DNA from 2 places in the Micrococcus flavus genome. Region 2 is predicted to be linked to the other one. Evidence: riboswitches for the same ligand, from Rfam matches in the RefSeq annotation. Region 2 holds a riboswitch; the other holds the start of a gene.

Region 1 (4,710 bases), 1.3 Mb from region 2:
GCGCGGTGGCGGCCGCCGGGAGCGCATCGGTGCGGGTCAGGGGCCGCAGCGGGGCGGTGCCGAGCCGCAGCGCCCGGCGCGCGCGGGCCGCCGTCACCCCGGACAGCGCCACCGCCGCCAGCACCACGGCCAGCTGGAGGATGGAGAACACGGCGGCGGTGCGCAGGTCCAGGTACACCGCGGTCTGCACCCAGATCTCGGACTCGAGCGTGCCGTACCCGGGCCGGCCGAGGGTCTGCACGATCCCGAACGCCGACGCGCAGAACAGGAACACCAGCGCCGCCGCGCCCGCGAGCGCCGGCCCCAGCTGCGGCAGGGTGACGGTCAGGAAGGCCCGGGTGGGCGAGGCGCCCAGCGTCCGGGCGGCCTCCGCCTGGCGGGGGTCCAGCGCGGCCCACAGGGCGCCCACCTGGCGGACCACCACGGAGACGTTGAAGAACACCATGGCCAGCACGACGGCGGCGGTGGTCTGGTCCAGCCCCGTCCAGCCGAAGGGTCCACCCGGGGCGAGCAGGGCCCGGAACGCCACGCCCACCACCACGGTGGGCAGCACGAAGGGGACGAGCACCACGGCCCGCAGCAGCGTCCGGCCGGGGAAGGCGCGGCGGTGCAGCACGAACGCGGCGGGCAGGCCGAGCGCCACGGAGGCCGCGGTGCCGGCGGCGGCCATCCCGAGGGTCTGGCCGAGGATCCGCCACGTCCGCTCCCGACCCAGGACCTCCGCGAACGCGCTCAGGTCCAGCGCGCCCGTGGGGTCCCCGGCGACGTCCACGCCCGCCACCCCGCGCCACAGCATCGCGGCCACGGGCCACGCGAAGAACACCAGCAGGAACGCCACGGGCACGACGCCGGCCGCCAGCCATCCGGCGCCCGCGCCGGTCCCGGCGGGGCGTCGGCGGGGCGGGCGGGCCGGCGTCGTGAGGGCGGCGAGGGGCATCAGGAGCCCTGGACCTCCTCGGCGAGGGCGGTCCACTCCTTCAGGAGGTCCTCGCGGCGCTCGTCGAACGCCGCCGGGTCCGGGGTGATGGGGTCCTCGACCAGCGGGGCGTTCTGCTCCCACTCGGCGGGCAGGGCGACCGCGTCGTCCACGGGGTACATGTACATGTTCTCCGGGATCGCGGCCTGCACGTCCTCGGTGAGCATGAACTCCACGAACGCCTGCGCGCCCTCGGGGTTCTTCGCCCCGGCCAGGACGCCGGCGTACTCCACCTGCGGGGTGCAGGAGTCCTCGAGGACCGCCGTCTCCGGGGCGAACGCGGGGGAGGAGGAGTAGGACAGCACGATCGGGAACTCGCCCTTCCCCTCGCCGCCGGAGAAGTCCACGGCGTAGGCGTCCGACCAGGACGCGTCCACCTTCGCCCCGCCCTCGAGCAGGTCCCGCCACCAGCCCTGCCAGCCGTCCTCGCCGTACTCGGCGGTGGTGGCGGCCAGCAGCGCCAGGCCGGGGGAGGAGGTGACGGGGGAGGTCACGGCGGTGAGCTCCGCGTACTGCGGCTCGCGCAGCTGGTCGAGGTCCGTGGGCTCGGCCACGCCGTTCTCCTCGAACCAGGCCGGATCCGTGTTGAAGCAGACCTGACCGCGGTCCACGGGGGTCATCGCGTCCCCCACCACGAGCTCCTGCGCCGAGGCCGGCAGGTCCGCGGGGGTGAAGGGGGCCACGGCCTCCTGGCCCACGAGGCGGTGCGCGGAGTGGTCCTCCACGCCGTACACGCCGTCCGCCACGGGGGCGTCCTTCGAGAGGAGCACCTGGTTCACGACGGCGCCGGCGTCCCCCGGCGCGGTGGTCACCAGGGTGTAGCCGGACTCCTGCTCGAAGCGGGCGATCAGATCGTCGGGGAGGGCGAACGAGTCGTGGGTGAGGATCGTGACGGTGCCCTTGTCCTGGGCGGGGGCGGACGAGCCGGAGCCGGAGCCGGACGCGGCGCCCGCCGCGGGCGACGAGCCCGCGCCGCCGGACGGGGCGGAGCCGCCGGACGGGGCGGAGACGGAGCAGCCGGTGAGGGCGAGCGCGGCCAGGGACAGCGCGGCGAGGCCGGCGCGGATGCGGACGGGACGGGACATGCGGTTTCCTCCTGCGATGCGGGAGGGGCCGGGGTGTCTCCGCGGCGGCGGCGCCGGGGCGCCACCGGCTCGGGGCCCCCGGGAGGAGGTCTCGACTTCCTTCGCCGGTGCTAGCCGGAGCAGGTTCGAGGGTCTGCGGCGGACCGCACTCTCAGCGCCGTGGCGGCGCTCCCCTGTCGATGTGTGTGCTGGGAGCCTATCGCGTCCCGGGCCGGGCCGTAGACTCCTGCGCGTGAGCGCCTCCGCATCCTCCGCCGACGCCGGTCCCTCCTCCTCCGGGGGCGTCTCCGCCCCCGTCTCCGACTGGGACATCCGCCGGCCCCACCGCATGTGGCCGCGCATGCTGGTCATCGTGCTGACCCTGGCCGGCCTCGTGGTGGTGGTGCAGTTCGTCCAGGGGATCTCCCAGATCGTCGCGCCCGTGTTTCTGGGCCTGAACCTCGTGATCGTCGCGTACCCGCTGCAGTCGTGGCTGATCCGCCGCGGCGTGCACCCCGTGCTCGGCGCCGCCGCCACGGTGCTGCTGGTGTGCTCGGTGCTGGCCGTCGTCGTCGGGATGCTGCTGTGGTCAGCGCTGGAGCTGATCACCGCGCTGCCGGAGTACGCGGCCCAGTTCGAGCGGATCGTGCAGGACGTGGTCGCCTGGCTGGGGACCATGGGCGTCACCCCGGACATGGTCAACTCGCGCCTGGCGCAGATCGACCTGCAGGCCGTCTCCGGGGCCGCGGTCACCGCCCTCACCACGATCGCCACCAACATCTACGCCGTGGTGGGCCTGCTGGCCACCGTGATCATGGGCATGTTCTTCCTCGCCATGGACTCCATGGCCGTGGAGCGCCGCGTGGACCTGCTCAACACCGCCCGCCACGAGCTCGGCCGCGCGCTGCGGGACTTCGCGCACGGCGTGCGCCGGTACTGGATCGTCACCACCGTCTTCGGCCTGATCGTCGCGGTCCTGGACGTGGTGGCGCTCATGGCCATCGGCGTGCCCATGGTGCTCGTGTGGGGGGTCCTGAGCTTCCTGACCAACTACATCCCGAACATCGGCTTCGTGATCGGCCTGATCCCCCCGGCCCTGCTGGGGCTCATGGAGGGCGGCTGGGGCGCATTCCTGGGGGTGGTGGTCAGCTACTCCGTGCTGAACTTCGTGCTCCAGTCCATCATCCAGCCGAAGGTCGCCGGGGACGCGGTGGGCGTGGTCCCCACCGTCAGCTTCCTGTCCCTGCTGTTCTGGGCGTGGGTGCTGGGCCCGCTCGGGGCCATCCTCGCCCTGCCCTGCACGCTGCTGGTGAAGGCGGTCCTGATCGACGCCGACCCCGGCTCCCGGTGGGTCAACTCGCTGATCGCCTCGGACCTGAAGGGCATGGAGATCCGCCAGTCCTCCCTGCTGGCGCTGCTGCGCCGCCCGAAGGACGTGGTGGGATCCCACGCCGCCGGCGAGGACGCCGACGCCGGCTCCGTGTCCCTGGACACCGCCGCACAGGAGCGCGTGCGCCTGGCCGCCCGGGAGGCCGAGCGGGAGGGCGGTCCGTCCTCGCCGCTGATGTCCCCCCGTGTGGACGGGGTCAGGCCGCCGGAGCCGGAGCGGGGGACGCCGGGCGCGGCTGGGACAGCAGCAGGTCGCTGAACGCGCCGAGCAGGCGCAGCACGGGCGGCTGGGGGAACGGCACCTGCTCCAGTCCCGGGTGCAGGCGGGCGGCCTCGGCCGCGGCGCGGGCGTCCGTCTCCGGGTCCGCAAAGGCCGGGCGCAGCACGTGGGCGGCGCCCAGCCGCACCGTGTCCAGCAGCGAGCGCGGCCCGGTGCCCTCGGGCGCGGCGCCGGGCTCGGGCACGGCCGGGGGCACCGTGTGCACCTGCAGCGTGCGGCCGCGGGCGTCGTGAGCGCCGGTGAGCACGTGCACGGCGGCCGCCCCCGGCGCGTGGTCCGGGTGCAGCCGGCCGGACTGCCAGTTCACCGAGACCGCGCCCGGGGCCGTGAACCGCACCCACGGGTGCAGATGGGCCAGCCCGCCGTGGGGCCCGGCCTCGCGATGGGCCGCCGCCGGCAGCCACAGGACGCGCTCGATCCCCAGCAGGTCCGCGAGGGCCTCCTCCACCTGGTCCCGCCCCCAGCCGTCGTTGAGGACCGGGTCCAAGAGCAGGGTGGAGGCGACCGCCGTCCCCTCCCCGTCCGCGGCCCACGTGGCCGGCGGCGCGGCCAGCAGCGGGGTGTGGAGGGGCAGGCCCGCGGCGCGGGCGACGACGGCGCCGGCCTCGGCGTCGCGGCCCTCCGGGCCGCCCTGGGTGGGGGAGGGCAGGCGCCAGTGGACGGCCTCCACCGCGTCCCCCACGGACACGAACGTGGGGCCGGTCCGCCCGAGCAGCGGTGTGCGCACACGGGCGGGCACCCGCTCGGCGGCGCGGGGCAGCAGGCGGGCCGCGCCCCGGTCCTCGGGGTCCACCAGGACGGCCACCTCGCCGACCGCCGACGCGGACTCGGCCAGCCCGGCGACGGCGTCCCGCGCCTCGTCCAGCGCGCCCGGCACGGGGTGCGCCATGGGCAGCGCGAGCCAGATCCGCTCCGGCTCGGCCCAGGGGGCGGCGGCGTGCGGACGGGGCCGGGCGGTGCCGGGCTCGGGCATGGCGGGGATGTCCTGTCGGTGGGGCGGA
Region 2 (4,710 bases):
TCGGCGATCTGCTGATCCGTGGCGTTGTCGAAGGACTTCAGCAGCTCCCCGGTGGCCGGGTTGATCGTGCGGTAGCCCTGAGAGGCGGAGGTGGTGGTCATCAGTCGTCACCCTTTCGTGTGGACGTCCTGCGTTGAGCTCCCCATCCTGCCGGAGGCCCCCGTTCACTCCCAGATCCCGGACGCCCCTCTTCGCCACGAGCCGAGAAGGTGGGTGTCCACGATCCCGGCGGCCTCCATCAGGGCGAAGCACGTGGTCGGTCCCACGAAGCGGCAGCCGTGCGCCTTCAGCGCCCTCGCGAGCGCGCGCGACTCGTCCGAGGCCGAGGGGACCTGCGCCACCGTCTCCGGCCGGGGGGTCGCGGCAGGCTGGTGAGCCCAGACCAGCCCCGGCAGGCCGGTGGCCGGCCGGTCGCCGTCGCCGTGCCAGGCGGGGCCCGCGCCGGGGGAGCCCGGGTGCAGCGGGGCGAACCGCTCGCCGCGCATCTCGACGACGGCTTGTGCGTTCGCGACCGCGGCCTCGATCTTGCGCCGGTTCCGGATGATGCCGGGGTCCGCCAGCAGCGCCTCGACCTCCGCGTCCCCGAACGCCGCGACGGCGTCCGGGTCGAAGCCCGCGAACACCTCCCGGAACCGCGGCCGCTTGGCCAGGACGGTCCGCCAGCTCAGGCCCGACTGGAACGCCTCGAGCACGAGGCGCTCGAACAGGCCCTGGTCGTCCATGACGGGCAGGCCCCACTCCGTGTCGTAGTACTCCCGCAGCAGCGGATCCCGTGCCGCCCACGGCGGGCGGGCTCGCCCGTCCTCGCCCACGACGACGCCACTCGGCGGCGCCTGTCGCCCGCCCACCGGTGGATCCTCGGCGAGGGTGGAGACGGGGGTGGGGAGGCCGTCGTCGGCGTGGTGCGCGCTCATGCACCGAGCCTAGGAGCGGCCCCGGACATCCGGAGCCGGAACGCGACGCCCGGGGACGCCACGCCGTCTGCGGACACCTGTGCAGGAGGCACGGCCGGACCTCGTCACTCGAGCCGCCCGGCCCGCAGCGGCACGTGCGGCGAAGGAGGAGATGCTGGGGACGACCGCGGTCGGGGCGACGCCATCCGGGAGCACGCCCAGGGCAGGCCGGCCAGCGAAGCGGCACGGACCGCTCAGTCCCTCGCGAGCACCGCGTCCCCCTCAGGCCGGCGCAGGCTCGGCTCCGGCAGGTACACGGACCCGCCCGCGGCCCGGAACTCCGCGGACTTGGCGGCCATGCCAGCCTCGGCGATCCGCGCCTGCTCGGACGCGCCGCCGAACTCGCTGCGGATGTCCTGGCTGATGCGCATGGAGCAGAACTTCGGACCGCACATCGAGCAGAAGTGGGCGGTCTTGGCGGGCTCGGCCGGCAGCGTCTCGTCGTGGTACTCCTCGGCGAGCTGGGGGTCCAGGCCGAGGCCGAACTGGTCGCGCCAGCGGAACTCGAAGCGCGCCTTGGACAGCGCGTCGTCGCGGTCGCGGGCGCCGGGGTGGCCCTTGGCGACGTCGGCGGCGTGCGCGGCGATCTTGTAGGTGATCACGCCCGTCTTCACGTCGTCCCGGTTCGGCAGGCCCAGATGCTCCTTGGGCGTGACGTAGCAGAGCATCGCGGTGCCGTAGCGGGCGATCTCGGTGGCGCCGATGGCCGAGGTGATGTGGTCGTACGCCGGGGCGATGTCCGTGACGAGGGGGCCGAGCGTGTAGAACGGGGCACCCTTGCACAGCTCCTGCTGGCGCTCCACGTTCTCCCGCACCAGGTGCAGCGGGATGTGGCCGGGGCCCTCCACCATCACCTGGACGTCGTACGCCCACGCCCGCTCCGTCAGCTCGGCGAGGGTGTCCAGCTCGGCGAACTGGGCGGCGTCGTTGGCGTCCGCCACGGAGCCCGGGCGGAGCCCGTCGCCGAGGGAGAACGCCACGTCGTAGCGCGCGAAGATCTCGCAGAGCTCGTCGTAGTGCTCGTAGAGGAAGTTCTCCTGATGGTGCCCCAGGCACCAGCCGGCCATGATCGAGCCGCCGCGGGAGACGATGCCCGTCACGCGGTCGGCGGAGAGGGGGACGTGGCGCAGCAGCACGCCCGCGTGGACCGTCATGTAGTCCACGCCCTGCTCGCACTGCTCGATCACGGTGTCCCGGAAGACCTCCCAGGTCAGCGCCTGGTGGTCGCCGCCGACCTTCTCCAGGGCCTGGTAGATGGGCACGGTGCCGATCGGCACGGGGGAGTTGCGCAGGATCCACTCACGGGTGGTGTGGATGTCGTCGCCCGTCGAGAGGTCCATGACGGTGTCCGCGCCCCACCGGGTGGCCCACTCCAGCTTGGCCACCTCCTCGGCGATCGAGCTCGTCACCGCCGAGTTGCCGATGTTCGCGTTGACCTTCACGGCGAACGCCCGGCCGATGATCATCGGCTCCGCCTCGGGGTGGTTCACGTTCGCGGGGATGATGGCGCGCCCGGCGGCCACCTCCGAGCGGACCAGCTCCACGTCCACGCCCTCGCGCAGCGCCACGAAGCGCATCTCCGGCGTGATCTCGCCGCGGCGGGCGTAGTGCATCTGGGTCACGCGCGCGCCGTCCGCGGCGCGCAGCGGAGCGCGCCGCTCGCCCCGCCAGTCCTGCGTGGACGCGCCGCGGCGCACGGCCGAGCGGCCGTCGTCGAGCAGGTCGCGCTCGCGGCCCTCGTACTCCTCGACGTCGCCGCGCGCCCGGATCCAGTCCGCGCGCAGCGGCGGCAGGCCGCGGGTGGGGTCGGCCCCCGGCCCCATGGTCCGGTACACGCGGAACGGCTCGTTGGGCGACCCGTCCGGGGAGGCGTCCTGGTGCACCTCGGTCACCGGCACCCGGATGCCGTGCTCGGCGTCCTCGAGCCAGGCGAGGCGGTGGGTCGGGTAGTTCTCCTCCCGGGGGGCGGGCGCCTCCGCGACGGGGACGGCAGGGGTGTGCTCAGGCAGGGACATGTGTCCGCGCTCCTTCTTCCTTCGCCGGCATGACCCGGACAGGTTCGGACGGTGTCGGACGGCGTCGGTCCGGTCTCAGCCCCTTCGCCAGGGGCCCCCGTGGGATGTCCCGGACGCTAGCCCACCCGCCCCGGCCGTGTCGAGCGGTCCCCGTGCACCCTCACCCCTCCGGCCCCGCGGCCCGGGCGCGCCCCGTCGTTCCGGCCGCGCGGCCGAGGTGGCACGCTGGGCGCATGAGCCCCGTGACGCCCCTCCGTCCCCCCGCCCGCGTCCTCGCCGTCGCCGGGTCCGACTCCGGCGGCGGCGCCGGCATCCAGGCGGACCTGGCCACGATCGGCGCCTGGGGCGGCTACGGCATGACCGCCGTCACCGCCGTGACCGCGCAGAACACGCAGGGTGTGCAGGCGGTGCACGTGCTGCCCGCCGACGTCGTCACCGCGCAGCTCGAGGCCGTCGGGGCGGACATCGGCGTCGACGCCGTCACGATCGGCATGCTCGGCTCCGTCCCGGTGATGCACGCCGTCGCGGACTGGCTCGAGGCCGCCCGGCCGCCGCGCGTCGTGCTGGACCCGGTCATGGTGGCCTCGAGCGGCGACCGCCTCACGGACGCCGCCGGCGAGGACGCTGAGGCGGCGTGGGCCCGCCTGCTGTCCCTCGCGGACCTGGTGACGCCCAACGTGCCGGAGCTCGCGGCGCTGACGGGGCGGACCCTGGACGAGGAGGACGATCCGGCGCGGGCGCTGGCCGCCGCCGTGGCCGCCGCACGCGGCCTGGTCGCCGCGGACGGCCCGGTCGGGCGCGGTGGGACCGTCCTCGTGAAGGGCGGCCACCTGCCTGCGGACGCCGAGGGATGCCTGACGGACGTGCTCGTGGGGCCGCAGGGGGAGACGGCGGTGACGGCGCCGCGCGTCGGGACGCGGGCCACCCACGGCACGGGGTGCACGCTCTCCTCCGCGCTCGCGGTGCTCGCGGCCGGGGGCCGGTCCTGGGAGGAGGCCCTGCGCGCCGCCCGTCCGTGGCTGACGCGGGCCCTGCGGGGCGCCGACGGCCTCGGGGTCGGGGACCGGTCCCGGCCGACCTGGCACGGTCCGCTCGACTGGCGGGTGCCCACGGACGACGACGGCCGGCGCGCCTGAGGCGTGCCGGCCGTGGTGCTGTCTCCAGCGGTGGTGCCCCCGGCAGGATTCGAACCTGCGGCCTTCTGCTCCGGAGGCAGACGCTCTATCCCCTGAGCTACGGAGGCGGGGATCCGACGGGGGTGGAGCCCCGGCGGACTCGACGACTCTACACCATCGGCGGCGGCACCGGCCCGCCCCGGTCAGGGGCGGGGCAGGCCCGCGCGCAGCGCCCGGGCGGCCGCCGCGGGGTCGGCGGCCGCGGTGACTGCGCGCACCACCACGATCCGCTCGGCGCCCGCCTCCCGGACCCGGGGCAGGCGCTCGGCGTCGATCCCGCCGATCGCGAACCACGTCCGGCCGGCCGCCGGCGCCCCCGGGGCGGTGACGGCGGCGGCGTGGCGGGGCAGGTCGAGGCCGACGGCGGCCCGCCCCGGTTTCGTGGGGGTGGGCCAGACTGGGCCGGTGCAGAAGTAGTCCAGTCCCGGGTCCGCGGCCGCGGCGTCCACCTGCTCCGGCGTGTGGCACGAGCGGCCGAGGACGACGTCCGGGCCCAGCAGGGCGCGCATCTGCGCAGTGGTCAGGTCCGTCTGGCCCCCGTGGAACACGTCCGTCCCGGCCAGGGCC

Evidence for each region. A riboswitch is a leader RNA that binds a small molecule or an ion and turns the genes downstream of it on or off. The one in region 2 is predicted to bind thiamine pyrophosphate.
Region 1: it holds a riboswitch for thiamine pyrophosphate, as region 2 does, so the genes downstream of both, BJ976_RS01355 (thiamine ABC transporter substrate-binding protein) here and thiC (phosphomethylpyrimidine synthase ThiC) in region 2, are expected to answer to the same signal.

Annotation. Positions count from the first base shown of each region.
Region 1 covers NZ_JACHMC010000001.1:271,664-276,373, forward strand. The annotation lists gene BJ976_RS01350 (ABC transporter permease) at 1-937, opposite strand, end outside; gene BJ976_RS01355 (thiamine ABC transporter substrate-binding protein) at 937-2,061, opposite strand; TPP riboswitch at 2,141-2,246, opposite strand; gene BJ976_RS01360 (AI-2E family transporter) at 2,294-3,688, shown strand; gene BJ976_RS01365 (agmatine deiminase family protein) at 3,627-4,682, opposite strand.
Region 2 covers NZ_JACHMC010000001.1:1,527,789-1,532,498, reverse strand. The annotation lists gene BJ976_RS07105 (NAD-dependent succinate-semialdehyde dehydrogenase) at 1-101, opposite strand, end outside; gene BJ976_RS07100 (DNA-3-methyladenine glycosylase I) at 165-914, opposite strand; gene thiC (phosphomethylpyrimidine synthase ThiC) at 1,148-2,968, opposite strand; TPP riboswitch at 2,966-3,079, opposite strand; gene thiD (bifunctional hydroxymethylpyrimidine kinase/phosphomethylpyrimidine kinase) at 3,202-4,104, shown strand; tRNA gene BJ976_RS07085 (tRNA-Arg) at 4,136-4,211, opposite strand; partial or broken gene BJ976_RS07080 (thiamine phosphate synthase) at 4,287-4,710, opposite strand, start outside; gene BJ976_RS07075 (FAD-dependent oxidoreductase) at 4,660-4,710, shown strand, end outside.